DNA from 2 places in the Exiguobacterium sp. SH0S1 genome. Region 2 is predicted to be linked to the other one. Evidence: a T-box and tRNA genes for the amino acid it is inferred to sense, from the RefSeq annotation. Region 2 holds a T-box; the other holds one or more tRNA genes.
The links. The T-box of region 2 lies ahead of ileS (isoleucine--tRNA ligase). A T-box ahead of a tRNA ligase gene usually reads a tRNA of that ligase, here a tRNA-Ile.

Region 1: it has a tRNA-Ile gene. The T-box ahead of ileS (isoleucine--tRNA ligase) is inferred to sense a tRNA for this amino acid. The anticodon was not compared.

Annotation. Positions count from the first base shown of each region.
Region 1 covers NZ_SJVC01000001.1:980,749-987,046, forward strand. The annotation lists gene EVJ20_RS05065 (peptidoglycan D,D-transpeptidase FtsI family protein) at 1-1,265, opposite strand, end outside; gene EVJ20_RS05070 (superoxide dismutase) at 1,419-2,027, opposite strand; gene EVJ20_RS05075 (alpha-amylase) at 2,112-3,581, opposite strand; tRNA gene EVJ20_RS05080 (tRNA-Ile) at 3,704-3,777, opposite strand; tRNA gene EVJ20_RS05085 (tRNA-Met) at 3,782-3,858, opposite strand; gene EVJ20_RS05090 (Na/Pi cotransporter family protein) at 3,973-5,619, opposite strand; gene EVJ20_RS05095 (hypothetical protein) at 5,802-6,260, shown strand.
Region 2 covers NZ_SJVC01000001.1:334,241-340,538, forward strand. The annotation lists gene pgeF (peptidoglycan editing factor PgeF) at 1-267, shown strand, start outside; gene EVJ20_RS01665 (YggS family pyridoxal phosphate-dependent enzyme) at 264-917, shown strand; gene EVJ20_RS01670 (cell division protein SepF) at 941-1,408, shown strand; gene EVJ20_RS01675 (YggT family protein) at 1,413-1,685, shown strand; gene EVJ20_RS01680 (YlmH family RNA-binding protein) at 1,686-2,456, shown strand; gene EVJ20_RS01685 (DivIVA domain-containing protein) at 2,475-3,020, shown strand; T-box leader at 3,023-3,243, shown strand; gene ileS (isoleucine--tRNA ligase) at 3,293-6,019, shown strand; gene lspA (signal peptidase II) at 6,079-6,298, shown strand, end outside.

The sequences.
Region 1 (6,298 bases), 650 kb from region 2:
TTGAGCGAAGACCCGATGCGGATCGGCGCGTCGTAAATGTATTCGCCCGGCTTGATGACTTCTTCTTCAAGTCCGAACGCGACGGTCGCCCCTTTGATCGTCGAGCCGATTTGGCTCGCCCGGAGAACGGTTCCTGTCGAGACGTCTTTAAACTCGTTCGTCTCAAGATCTAACTCTTGCCCAGACAAAGCGAGCAGCTCGCCCGTCTTCGGATTCATGACGACGACGAAAGCCCGGTCGAAGTGCGGACTCCCCGAACGCCCGGCACGGATCGCCTTCTTCAAGATCTCATCGACTTCTTTTTGGAATTCGATGTCCGTCGACAAGATGATATCTTTTCCGGGATTACCGCTCACGCGCGTAGGCTCACCGACCGGTTGGCCTTTATACGTCGTGAACACGTCATAAGCCGGGGTCCCGCGTAAAATATCTTCATACTGTTGCTCGAGATAAGACGTCCCGACCCGATCGTTCAACCCGTAGCCTTTCGCCTGATACGAGGCCCGTTGCTCGGCCGGGATTTGACGATAGCTTCCGAGGAAGCTTTGGAACGTTTCACCGAACGGATAGGCCCGCTGGTAATACGGTTCGACGCTGACGCCTGGCAACAGCTCCAAGTTTTCTTCGATCAAAGCCATCTCTTTCGGCGACGCGCCGATTTTGATGACTTGCGGGTCTAACGCGTACCCGCTCTCCATATTATGTTTGATAGCGATGATCTCTTCGGTCGCATCATCGAACGTGATCTCTGCTTGCGTGATTGAATCAAGCAGCAACTGATCGACTGCTTGGTTCGACAAGGCGGCCCGCTCTTCTTCCGGCAGCTCGGCGAGAAGCGATTGGACTCGTTCTTGCGAGCGCTCAGGATCGATGGCGATCCAATAGTCCTTGCGGTCCCGTTCGGTCACTTTGCGATCTTTCTCCGGAATGTCGACGATCTTAGCAAGTTTGACCGCAACATCGAGACGCTCCTCCGTTTTCGTCACTTGGGAGCGACGGTACATGACCGAATAGTTCGAGATTGTGTCGGCCAACACTTGACCGTTCCGATCGTAGATTTTGCCGCGAGGCACCTCGTACTTGATTTTGCTCGACTCGGTCTTTTGAACCTCTCGGGCGATCAACTCTCCGTTGACGATTTGGACGACGCCTAACCGAAAGATCAACGTCGCAAACAAAATGAAGACGATAAAAAACAATAAATTTAATCGTAACGGAAGGTGGTTACGCCGTTTTTTCGGCACTTTCACACGGTGTCTAGCCAATTCAGTTATCTCCTTCCACTTTCAGTTGCTTCTATATTATACTTTTCTGTATTTCTATTTTCAGACTCGATTTTTACTATATCATAATTTGTTTACAAATTAATGAAATGTAGAAAAAATCCCGAGATTCAACCGAATCTCGGGATCGTGTCATTATTTGGCGTCAGCGTAAAGCTTCGCGACGTAATCCCAGTCGATGACGTGGAAGAACGCTTGGATGTAGTCCGGGCGACGGTTTTGATAGTTCAAGTAGTACGCATGCTCCCAAACATCGAGTCCAAGGATCGGCGTGATGCCTTCCATGATCGGTGAATCTTGGTTCGGTGTCGACGTGACTTCGAGCTTGCCGCCTTTGACGACGAGCCAAGCCCAACCTGAACCGAAACGAGTTGTAGCGGCTTTCGTGAACTCATCTTTGAACGCGTCAAAGCTGCCGAACGCTTCGTCGATCGCCGTTGCGAGTTCGCCCGTTGGCGTCCCGTTCTCGTTTTTCTTCAACAACTTCCAGAAGAACGAGTGGTTCCAATGACCGCCGCCGTTGTTACGAACAGCTGTCTGAATGTCAGCAGGAAGCGAATCGAGTTTTTGGAGCAAGTCTTCAAGTGAAGAGTACTCTACGTCTTTTCCTTCGAGTGCATTGTTCACGTTCGTGACGTAAGCGTTGTGGTGTTTCGAATGGTGGATTTCCATCGTGCGTGCGTCAATGTGTGGTTCGAGTGCATCGTATGCGTAATCAAGTTGTGGTAATTCAAATTTAGCCATAACTAAAATCCCCCTTAAAATTGGTTTGAACAACGTTCGTTTTAAATGTAACAGATTTGTGACGGCTTACTCAATTGTAAAGGCTTATTCCACATCTTCGTCCGGCAACGCCCAGACCGAGATCGATCCTGCCGCTACTTTAAATACCCCTTTTCCATCTTCGTCAATCTCGATGATTTCATCGATCGTCTGCGTCAAGTCGACCCATTTCTCACCGGCACGATGCTCCCCGACGTACATCTGTTTCTCCGCCTCTTCGTTATTCGAGATGATGACGGCACAACCTGAACGCTCGATATCCTCGCTGCCGTGTCGGACCCAGCCGATCACGTGCTCGTTATCGAAGTAGTCGTCTTGTTGCCCATACGCTTTTTCACGACGGGCGTACAGAAGTGGATCGATGGCCAGCTTCTTCCCTTCGACCGGGTGGGGCCCGTTGATGCCGTAGTAATCACCGTAGAAAACACACGGATAACCGTCTTGGCGGAGTAAAATCAAACCGTAAGCACTCTGTTTGAACCAATCTTCGACCCATGACTCGAGCGCCTCGGCCGGCTGTGAGTCATGGTTGTCGACGAACGTGACCGAGTGAAGCGGGTGGGACTGGACGAGTGTGTCGTCAAAGATCGTCCGCAAATCAAACGATGCGCCTTCAATCGAGGCACGCTGCAAATTGTAATGGAGCGGCACGTCGAACAGATCGACGTGGTAGTCGATGTTGTCTAAAAAGGCGCGGCAATCTTCGAGCTCCGACTTCCAAAACTCACCGACCAAGTAAAAGTTCTCGCCTTTTTCATCTTTCATCGTTTGGCTGAACTCTTTGACGAAATCATAGTTGATATGTTTGATCGCATCGAGACGGAAGCCATCACATTTCGTCTCTTCGATGAACCACTTGCCCCAACTTAACACTTCTTCCCGGACTTCCGGATGATGATAGTCAATGTTCGCAAACATCAAATAATCGTATACGCCGAACTCACTATCGACGTTGTCATTCCATTTTTTGTTATCGCCTAAAATGAAGAAGATACCGCTATGCTCGCTCGCCGCGTCATAGTCCGTGCCGTTGAAATGATGGAAGTTCCATTTGAACGACGAGTACTTACCGTTTCGTTCTTTATAATCAAACTTCGTCCAACCTTCAATCTCAAACGGTTCTTCCGACAACACTTTCGTCCGGTCTTCCGGGTCGACTTCTAACACGTCGAACTTCTCGGTCGCGTCGGCTCCGGCTTTATGGTTCAACACGACATCCATATATACTTGCATCCCGAGTTCTTGGGCGTGTTTCGTCGCCTCAAGCAGCTCTTGCTTCGTCCCGTATTTTGTGGCGACGGTTCCTTTTTGATCAAACTCGCCTAAATCATACAAGTCATAGACACCATATCCCGTATCCTCATCACTTTGACCTTTTGTGATCGGTGGCAACCAAAGTGCGGTGATTCCTGCTTTTTTTAATTTAGAAGCCCGTTCTTTCAATCGCTTCCAATGCTTTTGGTCAGCCGGGACGTGCCATTCAAAAAATTGCATCATCGTATGATTTCGTTCCATCTCGCTTCGCCTCGTTTCATATTTTTCAAAAACAAAATGCTAACGGATATTTACCCGCGTCTTCACTTTTGAAAACAAAAATGTAAACAAAAAAGCAGCTTTCATTAGAAAGCTGCCCTCGATGGACCCTGTAGGACTTGAACCTACGACCGGACGGTTATGAGCCGTCTGCTCTAACCAGCTGAGCTAAGGGTCCTTATTGGTAGCGGCGGAGGGAGTCGAACCCACGACCTCACGGGTATGAACCGTACGCTCTAGCCAGCTGAGCTACACCGCCACGTTGTTATACAGTAATAATATACTGAAGGAAGCCTCTACTGTCAATGAAAAGTCACACGTACGCAAAAAAGTCTTGCTACTTATAACTTAAGTAGCAAGACTTTTTGAAACGTTAGACCGATATTTCGTTCGTTGCATCTTCAAGTGTGATTTCCGTGATGTTCATCGCATGGTCACCGATCCGCTCAAGGTTCGAGAGCATATCGACGAAGAACATACCAGCTTGGCCGTCACATTCACCTGTGTTCAAACGAACGACATGATTTTTACGGAATTGACGCTCGAGCATGTCGAGTTTCGCTTCCATCTCGATGACTTGACGCGCCTCGACCATGTCACCGCTCGCAAGCGTTTGAAGTGACTTCTCGAGTGTGGCCCGTGTCAGATCATACATTTCCGTCAACTCTTTTTGAGCATCAGGTGAGAGGGTGATGCGTGTTGCCGTCTTATAGTCGATCAACTCGATGATGTTCTCAACGTGGTCACCGATTCGCTCGATGTCGTTGATGGCATGCATGAGTGTCTTATGCTGTTGTGATTCGTGCTCCGTCAAATCGACGGCCGCCAATTTGACGAGATAATCCGTGATTTTAGAGTTCAATGAGTTTAACGCTTCTTCGATATGTGCCGACTTCTCAGCGTGTTTCTTGTCTCCTGACGCCATATAGCTGCGCGCTTCGTCAAGACCGAGCTTCGCGAAATCACCCATGCGGATGACTTCATATTTAGCTTGTTCGACCGCGATCGAAGGCGACTGTTGGATGAAGACAGGGTCTAGATGTTGCGCTTTCGTATCGACGATTGAATCTTCACCTGGTACGAGTTTCGTCACGAGCCAAGCAATCGTCCCGATGAACCAGAACTGGACAAACGTGTTGACGACGTTGAACGTACCGTGCGCGAAGGCGATTTGCATCTTGTCTTCAATCGCTAATAAGTCTGTGATCCACAAAATGTATCGCGTGAAGAGCGGCAAAATAATCAAGAACATGGCTGTCCCGATCAAGTTAAAGATAACGTGAGCTGCCGCCGCACGACGAGCCGCGACCGAGGCACCGATTGAAGCGAGAATCGCCGTGATCGTCGTCCCGATGTTGTCACCGAACAAGACAGGCAGTGCTGCATCGAGTTGGATCGAGCCACCTGCGTACAGTTCTTGCAAAATCCCGATCGTCGCAGAAGACGATTGAACGATGACCGTGAACACCGTACCGACGATGACGCCTAGGAACGGATTGTCACTCATCGATTGCGTCAAATCAATGAAATATTCACTCGAACGAAGCGGGCGCATCCCGTCTCCCATGAGTTCGAGACCGTAGAACAGCATCCCGAATCCGAAGAAGATTTGTCCGAGGTGTTGGAATTTCTCTCTTTTAAAGAAGAACAAAAGAATCGCACCGACTGCGATAATCGGAAGTGCATAAGCACCAATGTCAATCCCGATGATGAACGCCGTTACCGTCGTCCCGATGTTCGCACCCATGATGACCCCGATCGCTTGACGGAGCGTCATGAAACCGGCGCTAACGAGGCCGACCGTAATGACGGTTGTTCCACTTGATGTTTGAAGTAAGACCGTAACAATGATCCCGGCTAGTACTCCGAGGAACGGATTCGATGTATACTTATCAAGGATGTCGCGGAGTCGATCTCCTGCAGACTTTTGAAGGCCGTCTCCCATCGATTTGATACCGAATAGGAAGATCCCTAATCCTCCAAAAAACATGAATAACATTTCTTGCAAATTGTATTCCACGATTTTTGTACTCCTTTTGATTGTGAATTGGTTGTGTTTAATTGGTTCTTGTTGCCCTACTCATTATGCCTTCTTCCCTGAGTCGATGTAAACACGTTTAATGTTAAGGTTTTATTAAATAGCTGTCTTATTTTTATGTATTTTAGATAATTTGTACTATAACAGAATGGGGTTTTGTCTGTATGCTTAAAACGACATCAATGTTTATCCGCCATAGCCTGCTACCTACGAAGCAAACGCTACGGCTCCGTCTAGCTCCGCTACACGCTTATATGTTGGCGAGCCTCGTCTTTACAATCGTCGCGACTGTCTTAGATTACCTCGTCTTGCGGCCCGATTTTTTCGCACCGATGTGGCTGTTTTTACACGGCTTCGCCATTTTCTTCTTCTATATGATGTGGGTCGCCGTCGCCGCCTTGTTCGTTCAACTCGTGACGAGACTTCGAATGAAGAAACCGTGGCCGTATCGGCAAGCTTGGCCTTACGCGGTCGCGATGACACTCGTGCCGACGCTCTTGCTCGTCGCCTTGTATCACTTTATGCCTGCATTTCTTTGGTTCGGCTTCGTTGTCACGATCGTCTACTTGACCGTCCCACTATTCCAAATTCCGCTTAAACAAAAAAACTCAGGACGACGCTAACACGCGCTGTCCCGAGTTTTTTATCACGTCTTCGGTGC
Region 2 (6,298 bases):
GCCGAGCATTATGAAGTCGACCGCCGTGTCCTCGATGCCGTAAATGCCGTCTCGCCCGAAGCATATGCGGCCTCGGTGTATAACGAATCAGAACGTCATGCGAATCTGTCATTGCAACGAGTCAATGAGACACTCGCTGTCGAAAGAAACATGGACGTCAAGCAGTCGAACTTGTCGACCGCTTCCGATCGAGACTTTTTCTCTTATCGGAACGGAGACGCCAAGCGTCGATTTGCCGCCGTCCTCGTCAAGGAGAAGAAATTGTGAGCATAGCTGATAACGTCAAACAAGTGAGACAGAATATTGAGAACCTTCAATCGGAAACAGCGGTGACGCTCATCGCGGTCACGAAGTCGGTCGGTGTCGACGTCGCGAACGCGCTTTACGCAGAAGGTGTCCGTGATTTCGGTGAGAACCGTCCGGAAGGCTTGCTCGAGAAAGTCAATGCGATGCCGTCGGACGCCAAGTTCCATTTTATCGGCAGTCTACAGACGCGCAAAGTGAGACAAGTCATCGATCATGTTGCCGCAATCCATTCGCTCGACCGATTATCGCTCGCCGAAGAGATTGACAAACGGTCCGACCGTGTCATCGATTGTTTCGTCCAAGTGAACGTATCGGGCGAGACGTCAAAACATGGGCTTGAAAAAGAGGAAGTCATCCCGTTCATCGAGAACTGTAGACAGTATCGCCATATTCGGGTCATCGGACTGATGACGATGGCTCCGTTCACAGAAGATGAAGGTGTGATCCGTGAAACATTCCGTGCTTTACGCGAATTGCGCGACCGCGTCGCGGCAAATCGCTTCGAACATGCACCATGCAACGAATTGTCGATGGGTATGTCTAACGACTACGAGTTGGCAATCGAAGAAGGCGCATCGTTTGTTCGTATTGGGACCGTACTTGTGCAATAATATATTCTAAGGAGGAATCCGTTATGTCAATCAAAAACAAAATGAAAGACTTCTTTGGACTTGAGGAAGATCCGAATCACGCGTATGAAGGGGAAGAGTATGCTGTCGCAGAGACGAACACTCAACCGACGACTGATGCGCTCGTCAAAACCGAGGAGCGTCCGAAACCATCGAACAACCTCGTCGCGCTAAACACGAAGAAGAAAGAACGTTCGAAAGTCGTTCTTGCCGAACCGCGCGTCTTTGCCGAGGCACAAGATATTGGCGACCAGTTGAAAGAAAATCGTGCCGTCATCGTCAACCTTCAGCGCATGTCGAAAGAGCAGTCTCGTCAAGTTGTAAACTTCTTGTCGGGTGTCGTTTACGCCCTAGAAGGAACGATGACGTCGATTGGACATAACACGATTCTATGTGCTCCGAACAATATCGAATTGACTGGATCGATTTCGAATTTGATTTCGGAGGACGAACTAAACAGTAAAGGGTGGTAAATGAATGGAAAATGCGATCCCTGCATTAGGCAATACGATTGTTACGCTTCTTGGATATTATAGTTGGGTCTTGATTGCCTATATTTTATTATCGTGGTTCCCGAATGCGAGAGAATCAAAATTCGGACAGATTTTGACATACTTGTGTGAGCCGTTTCTTAACCCGTTCCGTCGGATCATCCCGCCAATCGGCGGTATGCTCGACATTTCTCCAATCGTCGCCCTGTTCGTGCTTCGTATGGCGCAAGCAGGAGTGCGAGCGATTTTCGGTCTGTAAATGAGCGTCTTCGATCATTATCGACCGAATGAACGCCCGTTTGTCGAGCAAGTGCTCGACTGGGTGCGACAAGTCGAGGACAACTACTTGTTTAAATTGACGGATTTTTTAGACCCACGTGAGCAACAAATCGTCAGGCAACTCGTTGGCAAACGGCTCGCCATCTACGAGGACGGCGGTTTCCCTGGAGCTGAGCGGAAACGGCTTTTATTGACGCCCGACTACTATGAGCTCGACGTGAACGACTTTGAAGTCAAGATTCTTCAAATCGATTATCCGACGAAGTTTGTCGACTTGACCCACCGCCAAGTGACAGGCACGCTTCTTAACGCGGGCCTGAAGCGGCAAAAGTTTGGCGATGTTGTCCTCGCTGACGGGATCGCTCAGTTCGCGACGACGGCTGATGCGGCTGGATTCATCGAAATGAACGTGGATCGCGTCGGCAAAGCCCGGGTGCGGCTGTCTGATGTGCCGGCCGCATCGATTTTGACCGTCCCAGAAGTCAAATGGAGCGACGAGTTTGGCATCGTCTCCTCACTCCGCTTTGATGCGGTCGTGAGCGAAGTGCTCGGTCTGTCGCGCCAGAAAGCACAGGCGCTCGTCAAACATGGTGACTGCAAAGTCAATCATAAAGCGATCACGGACGCGAGCTTTTTACTCGAACCAGACGATTTGGTTTCAATCCGGGGTTACGGTCGTGTCAAATTGACGGCAATCCTCGGCTCGACAAAGCGTGAGAAAATAAAAATCCAGTATGGCATCATACGTTGAATTTAGGAGGAAAGTCGAATGGCGTTGACACCGATTGATATTCATAACAAAGAGTTCTCGACTCGTTTTCGCGGGTACGATATCGATGAGGTCAATGAATTTTTAGATCAAATCATTAAAGAGTTTGAGCTATTGATTCGTGAAAATAGAAGGTACGAAGAACTCGTCAACGATATGCAAGCCCGTATTGACTACTTCTCCTCGATGGAAGACACGTTGAATAAATCGATTATCGTCGCACAAGAGGCAGCAGAAGAAGTCAAGACCAATGCGGCCAAAGAAGCCAGCCTCATCTTGAAGCAGGCTGAACGCGAAGCGCTCGCCCGAGAAGAGGAAGCATCGCGTAAAGAGCAGATGGCAGAGCGTGAAGTCATTCAAATGTTGAAAAAAGTCGAACTGTACCGGACCCGGTTCCGTGTTCTCGTCGACGCACAGATGGAACTTCTAAATAGTACCGAATGGGACACGATTGTCGGAGAGCCGCCTGTCCAGACGGTTCTTGACGATACGAGTGAACTTGCGTATAATGACGACGAAGTCACACCAAACAAACATCACGGATAATAAACAATACGTTGATTAGGACACGTCAATAAAGTCACACCTACGAAGCGACTTAGGGAAGGTGCAAGCCTAAGAGAAAGACTTTATTTGGTATCCCCTATGAGTGTCATGCTGAACTGAGTAAGCGTGACCGCTTGACCTCGTTATCGGTTACCGAGAGCGGTCTCAAGGTCTACTTGAGATTAGTAGGGTGGTACCGCGAGTCGATGAACTCGTCCCTATTTAGGGGCGGGTTTTTTTTGTTTTTCAAAAAAGATGCAGGAGGAGTTTCAATGAACTACAAAGACACATTATTGATGCCTGATACAGAATTCGCGATGCGTGGAAATTTGCCGAAGCGCGAGCCAGCAATGCACGAGGCTTGGGAGCAGATGGACTTATACAACCGCGTTCAAGAAAAGAATGCAGGAAAGCCGCAATACATTCTACATGACGGACCTCCGTACGCCAACGGTGACATCCATATGGGCCATGCACTCAACAAAGTGTTAAAAGACATCATCGTCCGTTTCAAGTCGTTGAACGGCTATCAATCACCGATGATCCCAGGTTGGGACACACACGGTCTTCCGATCGAGAACGCGCTTCAAAAAGCAGGCGTCAACCGTAAAGAGATGACTGTCGCCGAGTTCCGCGAAAAATGTGCCGCTTACGCGATGGAGCAAGTGAACTCACAACGTGAACAGTTCAAGCGTCTCGGACTGCTCGCTGACTTTGACAATCCATACATCACGCTCCAGCCTGAATATGAAGCGGCGCAAATCCGCCTGTTCGGCACGATGGCTGAAAAAGGATACATCTATAAAGGGAAAAAACCGGTCTATTGGTCACCGTCTTCTGAATCGGCACTCGCTGAGGCGGAAATCGAGTACTATGACAAAAAATCACCAGCCATCTATGTGGCGTTCCAAGTCGTCGATGGCAAAGGCGTCCTCGGGACGACCGACCATTTCGTCATCTGGACGACGACACCGTGGACGATTCCGGCCAACCTCGGGATCGCTGTCAGCGATGAGCTGACATACACACGGATCGAGCACGATGGCAAAGGGTATATCGTTGCCGAGACGCTCGTCGAAGAAGTGACGACAGCACTTGGCTGGGATGAATACTCAGTGAGCGGATCTTGGAACGGACGCGAGTTCGAACACATGACAGTACAGCACCCGCTTTACGACCGGACGTCACTCCTTATCCTTGGCGACCACGTCACGGCTGAAGCGACAGGCTGCGTCCATATCGCACCTGGCCACGGGGAAGACGACTACCGTGTCGGCCAAGCGTACGGACTTGACGTGTTGTGCCCGGTCGACGACCGTGGGTATATGACGGACGAAGCACCAGGCTTTGAAGGACTGTTCTATGAAGATGCGAACAAAGAGATCGGCATGAAGCTCGAAGCAAATGGCAACTTGTTGAAGCTCAAATTCATCAAGCACTCGTACCCGCACGACTGGCGTACGAAAAAGCCGGTCATCTTCCGGGCGACACCGCAATGGTTCGCTTCGATCAAAGACTTCCGCAGCGACATGTTGCGTGAAATCGAAGAAGTAAACTGGGTACCGGAATGGGGCATGACGCGCCTGTTCAACATGGTCCGTGACCGTGGCGACTGGGTCATCAGCCGTCAGCGGGCATGGGGTGTGCCGATCCCGATTTTCTACGCAGAAGACGGAACGGAAATCATCACGAACGAAACGATCGACCATATCGCCAACTTGTTCCATGAGCACGGATCAAACGTCTGGTACGAGCGCGAGGCGAAAGACTTGTTGCCATCCGGCTTCACACATCCGAACAGTCCAAACGGCGAGTTCCGTAAAGAAGTCGACATCATGGACGTCTGGTTCGATTCAGGTTCGTCACACGCAGGCGTGCTCGAACAGCGCGACAACTTGCGCCGTCCGGCCGACCTGTACCTAGAAGGTTCGGACCAATACCGTGGTTGGTTCAACTCGTCACTGTCGACTGCAGTCGCGACGACCGGCAAAGCACCGTATCGCAACGTCCTCAGTCACGGCTTCGTCCTTGACGGCGACGGCCGGAAGATGTCGAAATCGCTCGGCAACACGATTGCACCGAACGACCTCGTGAAACAGTACGGTGCTGAAATCGTACGTCTTTGGGTCGCGTCTGTGGACTATCAATCAGACGTCCGCGCCTCGCATGACAACTTTAAACAAGTGTCAGAAGTATACCGGAAGATCCGTAACACGTTACGCTTCTTGCTCGGTAACTTGAACGGGTTCGATCCGTCGATGCGCGTCGCGTTCGAAGATATGCCGGAAGCCGACCGCTTCATGGCGACGAAGCTGAAACAACTTCAGACGAAAGTCGTCAAAGCGTACGATACGTTCGACTTTATGGCTGTTTACCACATGAGCCACAACTTCTGTGTCAACGAATTGTCGTCGTTCTATCTCGACTTCACGAAAGACATCCTCTACATCGAACGTGAAAACGATGCGCGTCGCCGTGCCGTTCAGACGGTCATGTATGATGCGGTCATCACGTTGACGAAGCTGCTTGCCCCGATCCTCCCGCATACGGCGGACGAAGTCTGGCAAGAAATCCCGGCCAAGACGGCGGATAGCGTCTTCTTGTCGGACCTTGAAGAAGTGGCGCCGCTCACGGAAGCAGAGACGGAATTACTCGCGAAATGGTCGAAATTCCTCACGTTCCGCGACGACGTCTTGAAAGCGATCGAGATCGCCCGCGGCGAGAAGTTGATCGGGAAACCGCTCGAAGCAAAACTTCAAGTCGCACCGAAGGGTGAGACGAAAGCGCTGCTCGATACGATCGATAACGTTCGTCAACTCCTGCAAGTGTCACAACTCGACTACGTCGATACGGCCGACGTCGACTACGCGACGGCGAAGATCAGCGTCGCGAAAGCAGACGGTGCCGCTTGTGCCCGCTGTTGGACGTATTCGACCGAACTTGGTCAGAACGCAGATCATCCAGAACTTTGCCCGCGCTGTACAGAAGTCATCGCATGAGCCGGACCGGAGTGGCGCACAGTCCACTCCGGTTTCTTATGACTTGAAAGGAGAATTTGATGAAACGTTATTACGGATTAGCAGTCGTTCTCATTTTGCTCGACCAAGTGACGAAATGGATCGTCGTCCAGACGATGACGATCGGTCAATCGATCGAATTGATTCCAGGATGGCTCTATTTGACATCGTACCGCAACAGAGGCGCGGCCTGGGGCATGCTCGAAGGACAGATGGTGTTCTTCTTCATCGTCACCGCCGTCGTTGTCGTCGGTCTGATTT